2 linked regions of the Candidatus Scalindua japonica genome follow. The protein of the gene in region 2 binds, or shares a complex with, the protein of the main gene of each other region. Links are inferred from orthologs where the notes say so. Each region holds a gene or a part of one and is shown on either strand. Other genes may lie near its edges.

Evidence for each region. Proteins that work in one complex are often made in the same cells at the same time.
Region 1: the proteins of hisH (region 2) and hisF are in contact, whole or in part, in a crystal structure (PDB 6RU0), measured with the Thermotoga maritima proteins. The link is inferred for Candidatus Scalindua japonica from one-to-one orthologs. Residues at the interface, in WP_004080484.1 of Thermotoga maritima: Asn15, Arg18, Arg22, Arg117, Leu118, Pro119, His120, Met121, Gly122, Trp123, Asn124, Asn134, Gly135, Tyr136, Tyr138, Val140, Tyr158, Glu180, Lys181, Ser182, Ser183, Lys184, Ile185; in WP_004080486.1 of Thermotoga maritima: Met1, Leu2, Ala3, Arg5, Ser40, Glu41, Asp45, Glu46, Ala70, Glu71, Ile73, Asp74, Ile75, Pro76, Phe77, Asp98, Lys99, Ser122, Gln123, Glu161, Thr195, Leu196, Asn247, Arg249, Glu251.

Annotation. Positions count from the first base shown.
Region 1 is NZ_BAOS01000005.1:304,186-309,576, reverse strand. The notes cover bases 2,461-5,391. They hold hisF (imidazole glycerol phosphate synthase subunit HisF), read right to left. Parts: upstream 4,340-5,391; coding sequence 3,581-4,339; downstream 2,461-3,580. Other genes in these bases: thiS (sulfur carrier protein ThiS), read right to left, coding at 5,253-5,391; SCALIN_RS05805 (thiazole synthase), read right to left, coding at 4,478-5,248; SCALIN_RS05815 (hypothetical protein), read right to left, coding at 2,461-3,251. Outside these bases: SCALIN_RS05825 (NADH-quinone oxidoreductase subunit NuoF), read right to left, coding at 1-660; SCALIN_RS05820 (NADH-quinone oxidoreductase subunit NuoE family protein), read right to left, coding at 801-1,313; more of SCALIN_RS05815, read right to left, coding at 1,644-2,460.
Region 2 is NZ_BAOS01000043.1:65,922-73,751, forward strand. The notes cover bases 1,989-4,898. They hold hisH (imidazole glycerol phosphate synthase subunit HisH), read left to right. Parts: upstream 1,989-3,062; coding sequence 3,063-3,734; downstream 3,735-4,898. Other genes in these bases: SCALIN_RS19970 (prepilin peptidase), read left to right, coding at 1,989-2,234; SCALIN_RS19975 (OmpA/MotB family protein), read left to right, coding at 2,392-3,063; fusA (elongation factor G), read left to right, coding at 3,777-4,898. In the rest of the region: single-stranded-DNA-specific exonuclease RecJ, read left to right, coding at 1-1,310; more of SCALIN_RS19970, read left to right, coding at 1,635-1,988; more of fusA, read left to right, coding at 4,899-5,837; SCALIN_RS19990 (cytochrome D1 domain-containing protein), read left to right, coding at 6,650-7,830. UniProt on the Escherichia coli protein: IGPS catalyzes the conversion of PRFAR and glutamine to IGP, AICAR and glutamate. The HisH subunit catalyzes the hydrolysis of glutamine to glutamate and ammonia as part of the synthesis of IGP and AICAR.

The DNA of each region.
Region 1 (5,391 bases), on a different replicon or contig from region 2:
AAATGAATATGCGGCAATCAACATACCTTCAATCACATTATGGGGGTCTCCTTCCAGGAGTGATCGGTCCATAAACGCACCTGGGTCACCTTCATCACCGTTACAAATCAGATATTTTATGTCTCCTTCAGATTGTTTTGCAAAATTCCATTTAACATGTGTTGGGAATCCGGCGCCACCTCGTCCTCTAATACATGAAATCTTGACTTCCTCAATAACCTGTTCAGGCGTCATATCCGCTAAAATTTTCTTTATCGCCTTATATCCATCTCTTGCCTGGTATTCTGAAATCGAAGTGGGGTCAAGATATCCAACATTTCGAAGGGCTATTCTTGTTTGATGTGCCAGATATCGCCATTTGTCCAGATCCTGGTTGTCTGGCGAGAATATCAGCTGGTCTTCTGGTAGATCTCCCTCTCCTTTATGGAATTTTATGATTGACGGAACTGTTTTTTTTGTGACGTTACCGTATATGTGTCTATTACCATTACCATCATTTATTTCGGTGATTACTTCCTGATGACACATACCGACACAACCGACGGTTCTGATATTCATTTCGGGAGCATGCTTCCGGAAAGCCTCGATTACTTCCTTTGAGCCAGCCGCAATTCCGCAAGTCCCTTCTCCAACAATTACGTTAAGATTATTAGCTTCCATTGTTCAATTCTCAATAAATTATCGGTTAAACCACCAGCTATACTGATGGGATTAGATAAAAGCTATGTCGCTCAAAGCGAAAAAAGATAAATAAATATATCCTGTCTGTATTCTGTTTTATTCTCTCAATCTTTCAGCTACTATATATTGGCCACAATTTCTTCGTTCTTTTTGGCGTGTTTTTTCAATGCCCTTTGAGCGTTTGCGCCAGTAAGGTTTCCGGAGACTTCGTCAGCTATTACCAGTACCGGGGCCTGACTGCAGCATCCAATGCAGGCAACTTGCTCTATCGTGTAACTTCCATTTTCAGCGGTATCCTGTTCCTCATCAGTAATATTGAGGATGTGGCGTAAGGAAGTATCCAATCTGTCTGCACCTGTAACGTGACAGGCAGTGCCGTGGCAAATTCTTATCATGTGTCGTCCGACCGGTTTTAATCTGAATTGAGAATAGAAGGTAGCTACACCGTAAACCTGACTGCCTGAAATATCGGAGTTTTGAATTATCAGGTCCATTGCAACTCTTGGCAGATAACCATATTTTGATTGTACTGCCTGTAACAGGGGAACGGTCGAAGAAGAATCACTACCAATCTTATTTATCCAGTCCAATACAACTTCAGGTTCTACTTTAGCTTCCAGTGATTGACTCATTTCAAGTGTTTATTATTTTTATGTTAAAATTTTGTACGAAGGAACATGATAAAATAAATAGCCTGAAAATACAACCATTTTTTTATCATAAAATTCAAAAATGCCTAAAGTTTGAAATAAGCTAAAGTTGTGAAAAAAATTTTTTCCTTTAGAGCCTCCGCATAAACTCGCACGAAAAGCGCTTGATGCAAAAATTTTTTTCAATCGTACTTCAAAATTACGTTAAAAGAAGACAGTATAAAACTGCACAGCACCAACAATGGAGATAATTTGCAAATTTGAAAACACCTCTCCTACGGTTTTTTGTTTTTTACTTTAAAAATCACCAATTTAATTCTGTAACAACAGATGAAAAGCAATCATCGTCTTGTCCAGGTATGCCTGAAACGCAAGATTCCCTCTCTTGCTTAAACGATCATCACCAATATCACACTTCAAGCTCCAGCCGCACCGCTCAACTGAAGGACGACGTGTCATTATTGCCTTGAATCTCTTTGCCATTGGAGGATCTTCCGTGTCTATGTGGGGTAATAACCCAAATGATATATTAATCATCCTGCCAGTTAACGAATTGGGACAACACTCTACCTGATGCAAGCATGTTGAACACACCGGTTCACCATCTGTATCCGTTGGCGCATGGTAAATGAATTTTTCTTTTTCATAACGCATTCCTTTGTAATCCATCTCATGGCCACCATTGCATATTACCACACCATACGGCGTTATCTTCTCCATGCCACGCGGCAAACCATCTGTTATTCCATTCTTGCGCCTTGGATTTAAAGATGCCTTTAATTCTAAGCCGAGTTTGTCCATAAACTTATCTTTCAAATCTCTGCTATCACACGCGCTATCATACAACGCTCTTTTAACCGATTCTTCAATCACCGGATATGTATCAAATACCTTTTCTACATGTGGAAAATATGTCTCTCCATCATGTGTCGGTCCATCCAACACTGCTCTTGCATCCAGAGGCACGCCTTGACGTGGAAAACCTACAATACTTGCTTTGTGCCCCCAATACATCTTTGTTATGGATTTCACGATTGTCCCCGCTCCTTCATCTGCCAATACCCAGTCATGTTCACACTTGTCTCTGTCCTGACAGCGACACCTCTTAGTCAGCTTTGATTGCGACTTCTTCTGCTCCTCCTTACCATCTTCGTCCTTATACTTTACTGTCTCAAACCCTGAATATGCATAATAGTGAGTTGTATCTCCTACTACTTCCTTTTCTATTTTAATCGCACCTGTCTCTATGTTCTCAGTTACCAGCGCAATCTTCATCTTATCCCATAGCCCCCACTCACTCATGATCTGGTCAAATTGCTGCAGTTTACGCTCACTTGGTATATGCCTGCTACAATACTCATCCCTTTCCCCCTTCGGTGCAAATCCACATACTCGCACAAAACTCGGATTACTCTTTAATAACATGGACACTTTTTCCGGCTCGCACGGAAATCCCATTAGAGCTGTACCCAAAAAACTTTTTAACAACGCAAAAAAACATTTTGGCCTCTTACCTCCCAATCGAAATGGCACTACCCCGGGAGATATACTCAGGGGACTTACCATCCGCTGCTTTGATTCAGCCGCTACTTCATAAAGCACATCACCTCTCTTCTCCTTGTCAACTTGCATTGTTGCTCTATTAAACAAAAGCTCCTGTCTTGCATCTTCTTTGCTCTGAGATAATACTACTTGCTTTTGGGGTTGATTTTTCAGCCTCTTTCTCTCTTCTCGTTTATTAAATTCATAAAGTGCATCGTAGTACTCAGCACCGAAATTACGGTGTTTCTCCCAGGGAAAATAATATAAAGCCCGAAACCATTCCGCATCTGGTGTATTAAGCAGTACTTTGTCATCTTCGTGAACAGTGTGAATTAGTAGCGATTTTTGGTTGATTTGAATTTGTGATATTGGTAGCATTCTAGCGTGTCCTTTCTTGTATAGTAGTTTGTGTTATTGTGTGACTTCTATTATACAAGTTGGGCACCGTATTTTGTAATTCTACTATTGGATTTTGTAAATTATTTCACAAAACCCTTTAAAATACGGCTTACTGGCTCGTTGGCACATTATTCTTGTCGCTCCTTTTACAAAATATTGCCTCTAACTCTTTTTATAACTCTTTTACTATCAACATCTTTGTAAGTTTATGCGTCTGCTCTTTAGATACTTTTGTTCATTTAAGGCACTTCAAACTTCAGCCGCAGCTATACTGCACTATTAATTAATTTATTCAAAATCAGAATAATTCATGTTTTTCTCACTATTATTCTTTTATCAGACAAAAAATCCTTTACCGTGGCTATCTCGTACTCCTTAAAATGGAAAATGGATGCAGCCAATGCGGCATCTGCCTTGCCTTTTGTAAATACGTCATAGAAATGATCAAGATTTCCAGCGCCACCGGATGCTATAACTGGTATTTCCAGACTTTCAGATATTGTCCGTGTAAGTTCAAGGTTGAAACCATCTTTGGTACCGTCACAGTCCATACTGGTTAGGAGTATCTCTCCAGCTCCTCTTGATTCTACTTCTTTAGCCCACTCAACCGCATCTTTTCCAGTAGGGGTACGCCCGCCATTTATAAATACTCCCCATCCGTCTCCTTCTCTCTTCGCATCAATGGCGACTACAATGCATTGGCTTCCAAAGCGTTTAGATGCTTTATTTATAAACTCAGGGTCTTTTACCGCAGTAGTGTTTATAGATACTTTATCTGTGCCGGCGTTCAGGAGAGTCCTGATATCATCAATAGTTCTAATTCCACCGCCAACCGTAAGAGGCATAAAAACATTTTCTGCCGTATGCCTTACAACATCAAGTATAATGCCTCTTTTTTCATGTGAGGCGGTAATATCAAGAAAGACCAGTTCATCCGCACCTTGCTGACAGTACAGTTCAGCAATTTCTACAGGATCCCCGGAATCTCTCAAACCTGAAAATTTAGTCCCTTTTACCACTCTGCCATCTTTAACATCAAGGCAGGGTATTATACGTTTGGCTAACATTATCTATTTTATTTCTATGAGAATAAACAGAATAGGTGGCATGGATAAACTCGTTTGTCCATGCTTGTAACACAGTAAATTTATTCAGAGTATGGTAATTATCTGACAGCTTCTAAGATTGTCAATAGGAAATGATTTTTAAAAGTCTTTTAAAGGGCTGCTGGCATTCGCGTACAGTTTCTTTGGTATTCTGCCTGATAAATACGCCAGACGGCCCGACTCACACGCAAGTTTCATCGCTTTGGCCATTTGGACAGGCTCTTTTGCCTGTGCAATCCCCGTATTTAACAATACTCCCACGCAACCAAGTTCCATAGCAGCAGTCACATCTGAAGCGGTTCCCACTCCGGCATCAACTATAACAGGCACGCTCAATGTCTCCAGAATTATCCTTATGTTATTAGGGTTCAGGATTCCCTGACCTGAACCTATAGGCGCTCCCGCCGGCATCACACTTGTCGCTCCGGCGTCTTCAAGGCGTTTTGCTATGATAGGGTCATCAGAGGTATATACAAGTACGGTAAAACCTTCTTTTACCAGCTTTTCAGTGGCTTCTAAAGTGCCAACAGGGTCTGGCAGCAGTGTATCTTTATCGCCTAATACTTCAAGTTTTATTAAGTCAGAAATCCCCAATTCCCTTGCCATAAATGCTGTTCTGATGGCTTCATCTGCTGAAAAACACCCTGCAGTATTGGGAAGGATAGTATATTTTTCTTTATCAATATAATCGAGCAGCGATTCTCCCGGTTTACCTTCAATATTCGCTCTTCTTACCGCTACTGTAATAACCTCTGAACCGCTTGCTTCCAGAGCCTCTTTCATTATGTCTAAGGTCTCATATTTTCCCGTACCAACAAACAATCTTGATTTAAACTCGTATTTGCCAAGTTTGAGAACTGTATCACTCATTTTATTATCCACCACCTACAAAAGTAACTATTTCTAAAATATCATTTTCCACCAGTAATTTCTCACTGAATTGTGTGCGTGGAACTATTTTACGATTTAATTCTACCGCAACATACCTTTCATCCATATCAAAACTTTTCAGC
Region 2 (7,830 bases):
ACCCTAAACTGATAACATCAAATTATCCTTTCAGAGAGCTTGCCGGTGTTGGAGTCGCTTTTATGCTTGCATGGGCATTAGGACAAATGGCTTCTACTCGTACTGACCATTCCACGGTCCGTCCTGATGATATGAATGGACATAAAAAGGAGCGTCAGTCAGAAACACCGAATAAGAAGGTTGCGATTGAGTTTAGAGATTTTCTGATGGATGCGATAGGGTTAACCGCTCTAGGTACAATTGCAGATGTAGTCCCTTTAAAACAGGAAAACAGGATATTAGCAAAATACGGTCTTAGTTCTCTGGAAAATTCTAGCAATCCCGGAATTAAAGCATTAAAAGAGATTGCGGGGCTAAAAGACAAAACAATTCATTCAAATCATGTAGGCTTTAATTTAGGGCCAAGAATTAATGCTGCCGGTAGAGTGGGAAATGCAAAAAAAGGTGTAGAGTTGTTGACTGCAAAGTGCGAAAATGAAGCAAAGGAACTTGCTGAATATCTGGAAAGCGAAAATAAGAGAAGGCAAAAAATACAAAGTGAAATATTAATATCGGCAAGGAAGATGATATTAAATGATGTGGATGTCAATTCGGAAATGGCAATAATAATATCTGATGACGGCTGGCATCAGGGAGTTGTCGGTGTCGTTGCATCCAGGCTTGCATCAGAATTCTACAGGCCGGTTATTATAATTGCGATTGATGGTGAGATGGGGCACGGGTCTGCTCGATCTGTACCTGATTTCAATCTATATAACGCACTGGTAAAATGCCAGGAATATTTCTCAGACAGGAAGCTACTGATATCATTTGGAGGACATGCGCAAGCTGCGGGATTAAGAATATTAAAAAAGGATATTTCTGTATTCAGGGAAATATTCAATGCAGTTTCAGCAGAGCAGATGCAGGGGGAATGGTTGTCCCCTACGCTGAATATAGACATGGAGGTTAGATTGTCGTCAATTTCGAATTCTTTATTCAAAGAAATGCAATGTCTGTTTCCCCATGGAGAAGGTAATCAGGTTCCTGTGTTTGCTACCAGGAATGTAAAGGCTGTCGGCCAAATACGTCGTTTTGGAGTCAATGGTAAACATTTGGGTTTCTATGTTCGACAAGGAGACGTTTCATTCAAAACAGTCGGGTTTGGATTGGGGGATAAAATAGATGTCCTTAAGCAAAACAATGGAAATTGTTCAATTGCATATGTACTCAGGCATCCATACAGGAAAGAGACAAACCGGCTGTATAACAATAATAATATGATGAATGGTGAGAATATAGAGCTTGAGCTCAAAGATATTTCTCCTTGAAAACGGAATAACGTTTTATTAATATAACACACAATTCAGAAAGTGGAATACTTAAGTTTACAGGGAATTATAATTCAAATATGGGTTTTCGGCATTGGGCTCGTTATCGGAAGTTTCTTAAATGTTTGTATTTGTAGAATCCCCGATAGGACCTCATTGTTGTGGCCGGGTTCTAAATGCGTTAATTGTAGTAAACGTATAATATGGTATGATAATATTCCTGTTTTAAGCTATCTGTTTCTCAGAGGTAAATGCAGACATTGTCAGCATAAGATTTCAGCATTATATCCTATAATAGAGGTGATAACAGGTGTTGTATTCCTTTTGCTATTCCATAGTGTTCTAATAGTAAAAGGCGGTTTGATTTGTGCTTATATCTTTTACCTGATCTTTTGCTGCCTTCTTATTGTTGGTTCGTTTATAGATTTCAAGTTTTATATCATACCAAATGAAATTACGTATACAGGGTTGATCCTGGCCCCGATAGCAGGTCTTCTGTGTACGGGGTGTCTTAATTTGAATAGTGCATTGGGGTTTTTTGATAATAGTGCCAACCAATGGATGAACTCGCTGCAGGTATCTATGATAGGGATTTTTGTTTCCGGAGGAATGATTTTCCTTTGTGGTGTTATAGGTAAACTGGTATTAAAAAAGGATGCGATGGGTTTTGGTGATGTAAAGCTTATGGGTGTTATAGGTGGTTTTTTAGGATGGAAACTAGGTGTTGCAACATTTTTTTTAGCCCCTTTATTTGGATTATTGTTTGGTATACCCAGGCTTATTTCGAAGAAGGGTAAGATGATTCCCTATGGTCCGTTTTTATCACTGGCAGCATTCATATGTTTACTGTTTAAAGATATTTCTGCTGATATTATTGATAATTATCTGGATGTTTATATAAACCTTTTTTTATATTTATTCTAATGCGTGGGAATTTCAAAGTCAGCGAGTAACCTGCCAGACTTCGCTATTCAGGCGGGGAAACCCGCCATGCAATAACATCATTTTTTCCCTCGTAGGTCTGGTTTCTTACCGACATTTATTAAATATGAGATATTAATTTTAGAGAATGGAGGTGTTTATGAGTTTAAAGTCAGGATTTGTAAAATGTTTCTTTTTGTCGTTGATCGTGCTTTTTGCAGGATGTGCGGAGTTGACGAGTCTCCGGGAAGAAAAAACCTTGATGACTCAGAGAATAGATGAGTTACAAAATGAAAACAACAGGTTAAGTAGTCAAAATAATAGTTTGAGTAGTCAATTCTCTGCAAGTAAGGGAGAAAATGCAAGACTGATTGCAGAAAAAAACAGGCTGGAAAATACAAGACGAAGCATGTCACAAAGACTGGGAGGGACGGGTGCAAGTGTAAAGGTTAAGGACGGGCATATTTCCGTAGTCATGCCGTCTTCTGTTTTATTTAATTCAGGACAGACTAAGCTGAAGGAATCTGCAAAAACTAGTTTAACTAAAGTATGTTCTGTCATTAAAAAAGATTTTCCAAATGAGACTATCAGGATTGAGGGGCATACGGATAGTGATCCAATTAAGCGCACAAAACAAGTCTATAATTCCAATTGGGAACTTTCCGCAAAGAGGGCTGCGACGGTGCTTCATTACCTGATAGATACTTGTCATTTGGACCCTCAGAAACTATATCTTGCAGGTTTCGGAAAGTATCAACCTGTGGCCAGCAATAAAAATAAGAGCGGTAAAAAGAAAAACCGACGGGTGGAGATTGTTGTATTATCAAAATGATGATAGCTATAATTGACTATGGAATGGGTAATTTGCGGAGTGTAGGGAAGGCGTTTGAAAAGGTCGGCTTTGATGCTGTTGTAACTGATAAAGCTGAAATTATAGAAAACGCTGATAAAATTGTATTGCCGGGTGTTGGGGCCTTTAAGGACGCGATAGATGGTTTACAGGAAAGAAATTTAATTGGGCCGATAAGAAGCCATATAAAACAAAACAAACTCTTTCTGGGGATCTGTCTTGGGCTTCACCTGCTTTTTTCAAGAAGTTATGAGGATGGAGTACATGAAGGTCTGGATATAATTTCCGGTGAGGTAGTCAGGTTTAACGCTGACAGGTTGAATGTAAATAATGAGAACGGGCAGAAAGAGGTATTTGGCGGGTTGCCTGTTGTAAATAACCAGAGACTGAAAATACCTCATATGGGCTGGAATACAATACAGGCCAGAAAGGAAGTGCCTCTTTTAAAAGGTTTACCGGCTGATCCATATATGTACTTTGTACACTCTTATTTTGTGGTTCCTGACAGAAAGGATGTTGTTGCTACGGAAACAGACTATGGCGCCGCATTTGTATCCATGATATCAATTGACAATATATTTGCAACGCAATTTCATCCTGAGAAGAGTCAGCAATACGGATTGGCAATTCTCAGGAATTTTGGTGAATTATAAATTGTAGGAATTGATAATAGTGAACTCTCTAAGGAGGCGACAATGGGGCAATATGAAACGAAAGATATTAGAAACGTGGCATTTGTTGGGCATGGTGCGTCGGGAAAGACTTCTCTGATTGAAGGTATTCTGTTTAAGGCAGGAGCTACCACCCGTTTAGGTAGCGTTGATGATGGCACTTCTGTGTCCGATTTTGATTCGGAAGAAAAAGAGAGAAAGACCACCATTGATTCTTCAGTACTTCATTGTAATTGGCATGGTAAAGAGATTAATGTAATTGATACGCCCGGGTATCCGGATTTTATAGGTGGTGCAATAGGTGCTTTAAATGCAGTAGAAACTGCAGTGGTAGTAGTTGCCGCAACAAGTGGTATACAGGTAAACACACAGAAAATGTGGGATATTGCCAGTGATGAAGGACTTGCCAGGGTAGTCGTAATTACAAAGATGGATGGTGAAAATATTGACTTTCCTGCACTTCTTGATTCTATTCAAAGTTCGTTTGGAGAAGAGTGTCTTCCGTTAATGTTACCTATAGGACATGGGCCTGACTTCAAAGGAGTGGTGGATATATTAAACCAGTCTGATGAAGTTCCGGATGGAGTGATTGGTGATGTTGTTGAGAACCGTGAGAAGCTGGTAGAAGGTATTGTGTCAGTATGTGATGAACAATTGGAACAGTATTTAGACGGAAAGGAAATAAAACTGGAAACACTTCAGGGATGTTTGAGTACGGCAATTGCTTCAGGTAGTATTGTGCCTGTTTTATGTTGCGAGAACAAGGAGGGGATTGGTGTCGAGGGTATTGTAGATGTGATTGCGGAATATACACCTTCTCCGGAAAAATGTTTGACTTGTAAGTGCTCGAGTGTGAGTGGGGGTGAAGTATCAGAAGAGGAAAAGGAGATAGAGGTTTCAAAAAGTGCTCCTTTCAGCGCGCAGGTGTTTAAGTCTATTACAGATCCATTCGTTGGCAAACTTAGTTTTTTTAGAATATATTCAGGCGTTCTGGAAGGCCATCCTGAAATCTATAACACACGTTCAAAGAAGAATGAAAAAATTGGACATATGTTCAGGACTTTCGGAAAAGAGCAGCAGGAAATAGAAAGATCGATACCGGGTGACATTGTTACAATATCAAAAATCGAAGATATATCGGTTTCAGACACATTATGTGATCCTGATGCTATCGTGAAGTTTGATGATATCAAATTTCCGAAACCAATGGCTTCTCTGGCTATTGAACCTAAAAGCCGCGGGGCGGAACAAAAGATAAGTGAGACTCTAAACAGGTTGGTGGCTGAAGACAGTACATTTAAGGTGTCGAGAGATGTTCAAACGCATGAATTAGTTGTTACGGGGATGAGTAATCTACACCTGGATGTTATCCTTAGTAGATTAAAGAGCCGTTATGACATTGATGTAGAGTCGCGACAACCAAAAATCCCTCATAAAGAGACGATTACTACAAAAGCAAGCGCACAATATAAACATAAAAAGCAGACGGGGGGCAAGGGGCAGTACGGAGAGGTATATTTGCGTATAGAACCTCTGGAGAGGGGTGGCGGTTTTGAATATGTAAGTAAGATTGTTGGTGGAGCAATACCTTCTCAATATATTCCGGCGGTGGAAAAGGGGTTAAGGGAAACAATAGCAAAGGGGATCCTGAGTAATAATCCGATAGTAGACGTCAAAGTTGAACTATACGACGGTACTTTTCATAATGTTGACTCTTCCGAAGCTGCATTTAAGATCGCGGCATCAAAGGCATTTCAGCTCGCATTTAACGATGCGAAACCCGTTTTACTGGAACCTGTGGTTAACATACAGGTAACTATTCCTTCTGAGTTTATGGGTGATATTACAGGTAATCTCTCTTCCAGGAGAGGTCGGGTGCAGGGTATGGACTCTTTTGGAGACCTTCAGGTTGTTCAGGCAAGCATTCCTATGGAGGAGATTAAAAACTACGAAACCGAACTGAAATCAATGACAGGTGGCAGGGGTTCTTATACGATGGAGTTTTCGCATTATGATGTTGTTCCATCGCACCTTGTTCCGCCAATTATTGAGCAGTCAAAGAAGGAAACTGAAAAGGTGGATTAAAAGAGGAAAGGTTGTTTTTAACAGAGAGTTCTGGAAAAAGTATTTTGATAATTTTGTAATCCATGGTTGGTTCCTTGATAAGCAATATATGGGTCTTTGTGAATTAAGTACTTCTGTGTAACCTGTTAAATTCCGATAAATTGTTCTTTTTTTCCTGAATTACAATATGAATTTACAGATTGTCAAAAGAAAGAAAAGAAGTGATAATCAAGTTGCTTGTTTTTTATAGAGAAAATTTGCATATGTCTATGGGATGCAGAAACTTGGGTTGTCTCGACAGCTTGCCTTGTAAACGGTATATATTTTGCTCACTTATACAAATTCAATCCTTTTAAATGTGTGGCGTATTTTATATAATTCAGATAGTAATATAAAATACAGTATCATTTATGAAATCATTTCATGGTAGTTCTTACAATATGTTATTGGGGAATATTTACATAACAGGTCATTGGTGGCAGTTGACCCGATCAAATGATGCCTTGTATAGTGAATGCGTTGGGATTACAGGTATTTAATATCGTTTATACTGATAAGTCTATAAAACGTAGTTTATAAATTAATATAATATTTTTTCTTTTTTAGAAACTATGATACTGTGACTATGAAGGGAGGAGTGTAAAATCTTTCATTGATGGAAGATGTTTTAGTTAAATTTGTTGAAAAAGAAATTTAGATGATAGTAGTTTCAGTTGGTCCAATTGATGTGTGCAGTTCTATTTTTGCTGAAAAGGAATTAAAGACAAAAGGGAAAGTGCAGACTCTAGCGAAAAAATGATTTTATCAAAGCCAATTTCATGGAGGTGAAAGTTATGCGAGAATTGTTAATTGCATTAATGTTAGTCGTTGCTTTTATGGCAGGTGGTACACAGGTGGAAGCCAATGAGGAGGCAGCTAAGCCAAACCCGGTTGTCAAGGAGTTAAAAAAAGTTGTAGAGAAGGTGACAAAAGCTGCTACAGAGGTCGCATCGGAGACGGAGTTTGTCCTGACTCCTGAAGAGTTTGAAAAATGCAGGGTGATTTATTTTGATCGCTGTGCTGGTTGTCACGGTGTTTTAAGAAAAGGGGCCACTGGGCCGGATCTGACACCAAATCAAATGAAACGAAAGGGAAATAAAAAGCTCAGAGATTTCATATGGTTTGGGACTGGTGGTGGAATGCCTGGTTGGGGGAAAATGGGTACTATTACCAGGGAAGAGACAGATCTCCTGGTAAAGTATATTCAGAACGAACCACCTGTTCCGCCTCAGTGGGATATGAAGAAGGTTAAAGGCAGTTGGAAAGTGATAATTCCACCGGAAGAACGCCCAACTAAACCGGAGCACGATCGAGATGTTGATAATATGTTTGCCGTTATTCTGCGCGATGCCGGTCAGATAGCAATTATTGATGGTGACACCAAAGAAGTAGTGAGCACGATTGATTCAGGTTATGCGGTACACATTGTCAGGATGTCAATGTCAGGAAGATACGTCTATTCCATAGGCAGGGATGGCAAGGCAACTATGATAGACCTCTGGATGAAAAAGCCTGATACAGTTGCAGAGATCAGATGTTCGCTTGATGCGAGATCCATCGATGTGAGCAAATTCAAAGGCTATGAAGACAAGCTGGCTGTGGTGGGCGGATACTGGCCGCCTCAGTTTGTGATACTGGACGGTGCCACTCTTGAGCCTATTAAAATTGTGAGCACTCTCGGTTTTACATACGACACAGAAGAGTTTCATCCAGAGCCTCGTGTGGCCAGTATTGTTGCGTCACACTTCGCGCCTGAATGGGTATTGAATATTAAGGAAACCGGACAGGTATGGCTTGTAGATTATTCAAGCCCAAGCAATCCGGGAATTAAAATGATTGAGGCAGAGCGTTTCCTGCATGACGGAGGCTGGGATTCAACCAAACGATACTTCCTTGTAGCTGCGAACGCAAGGAACAAAATAGCCGTAATAGATGCCAAGGAAAAGAAACTTGCTGCCCTTGTCGAGACGGGAGG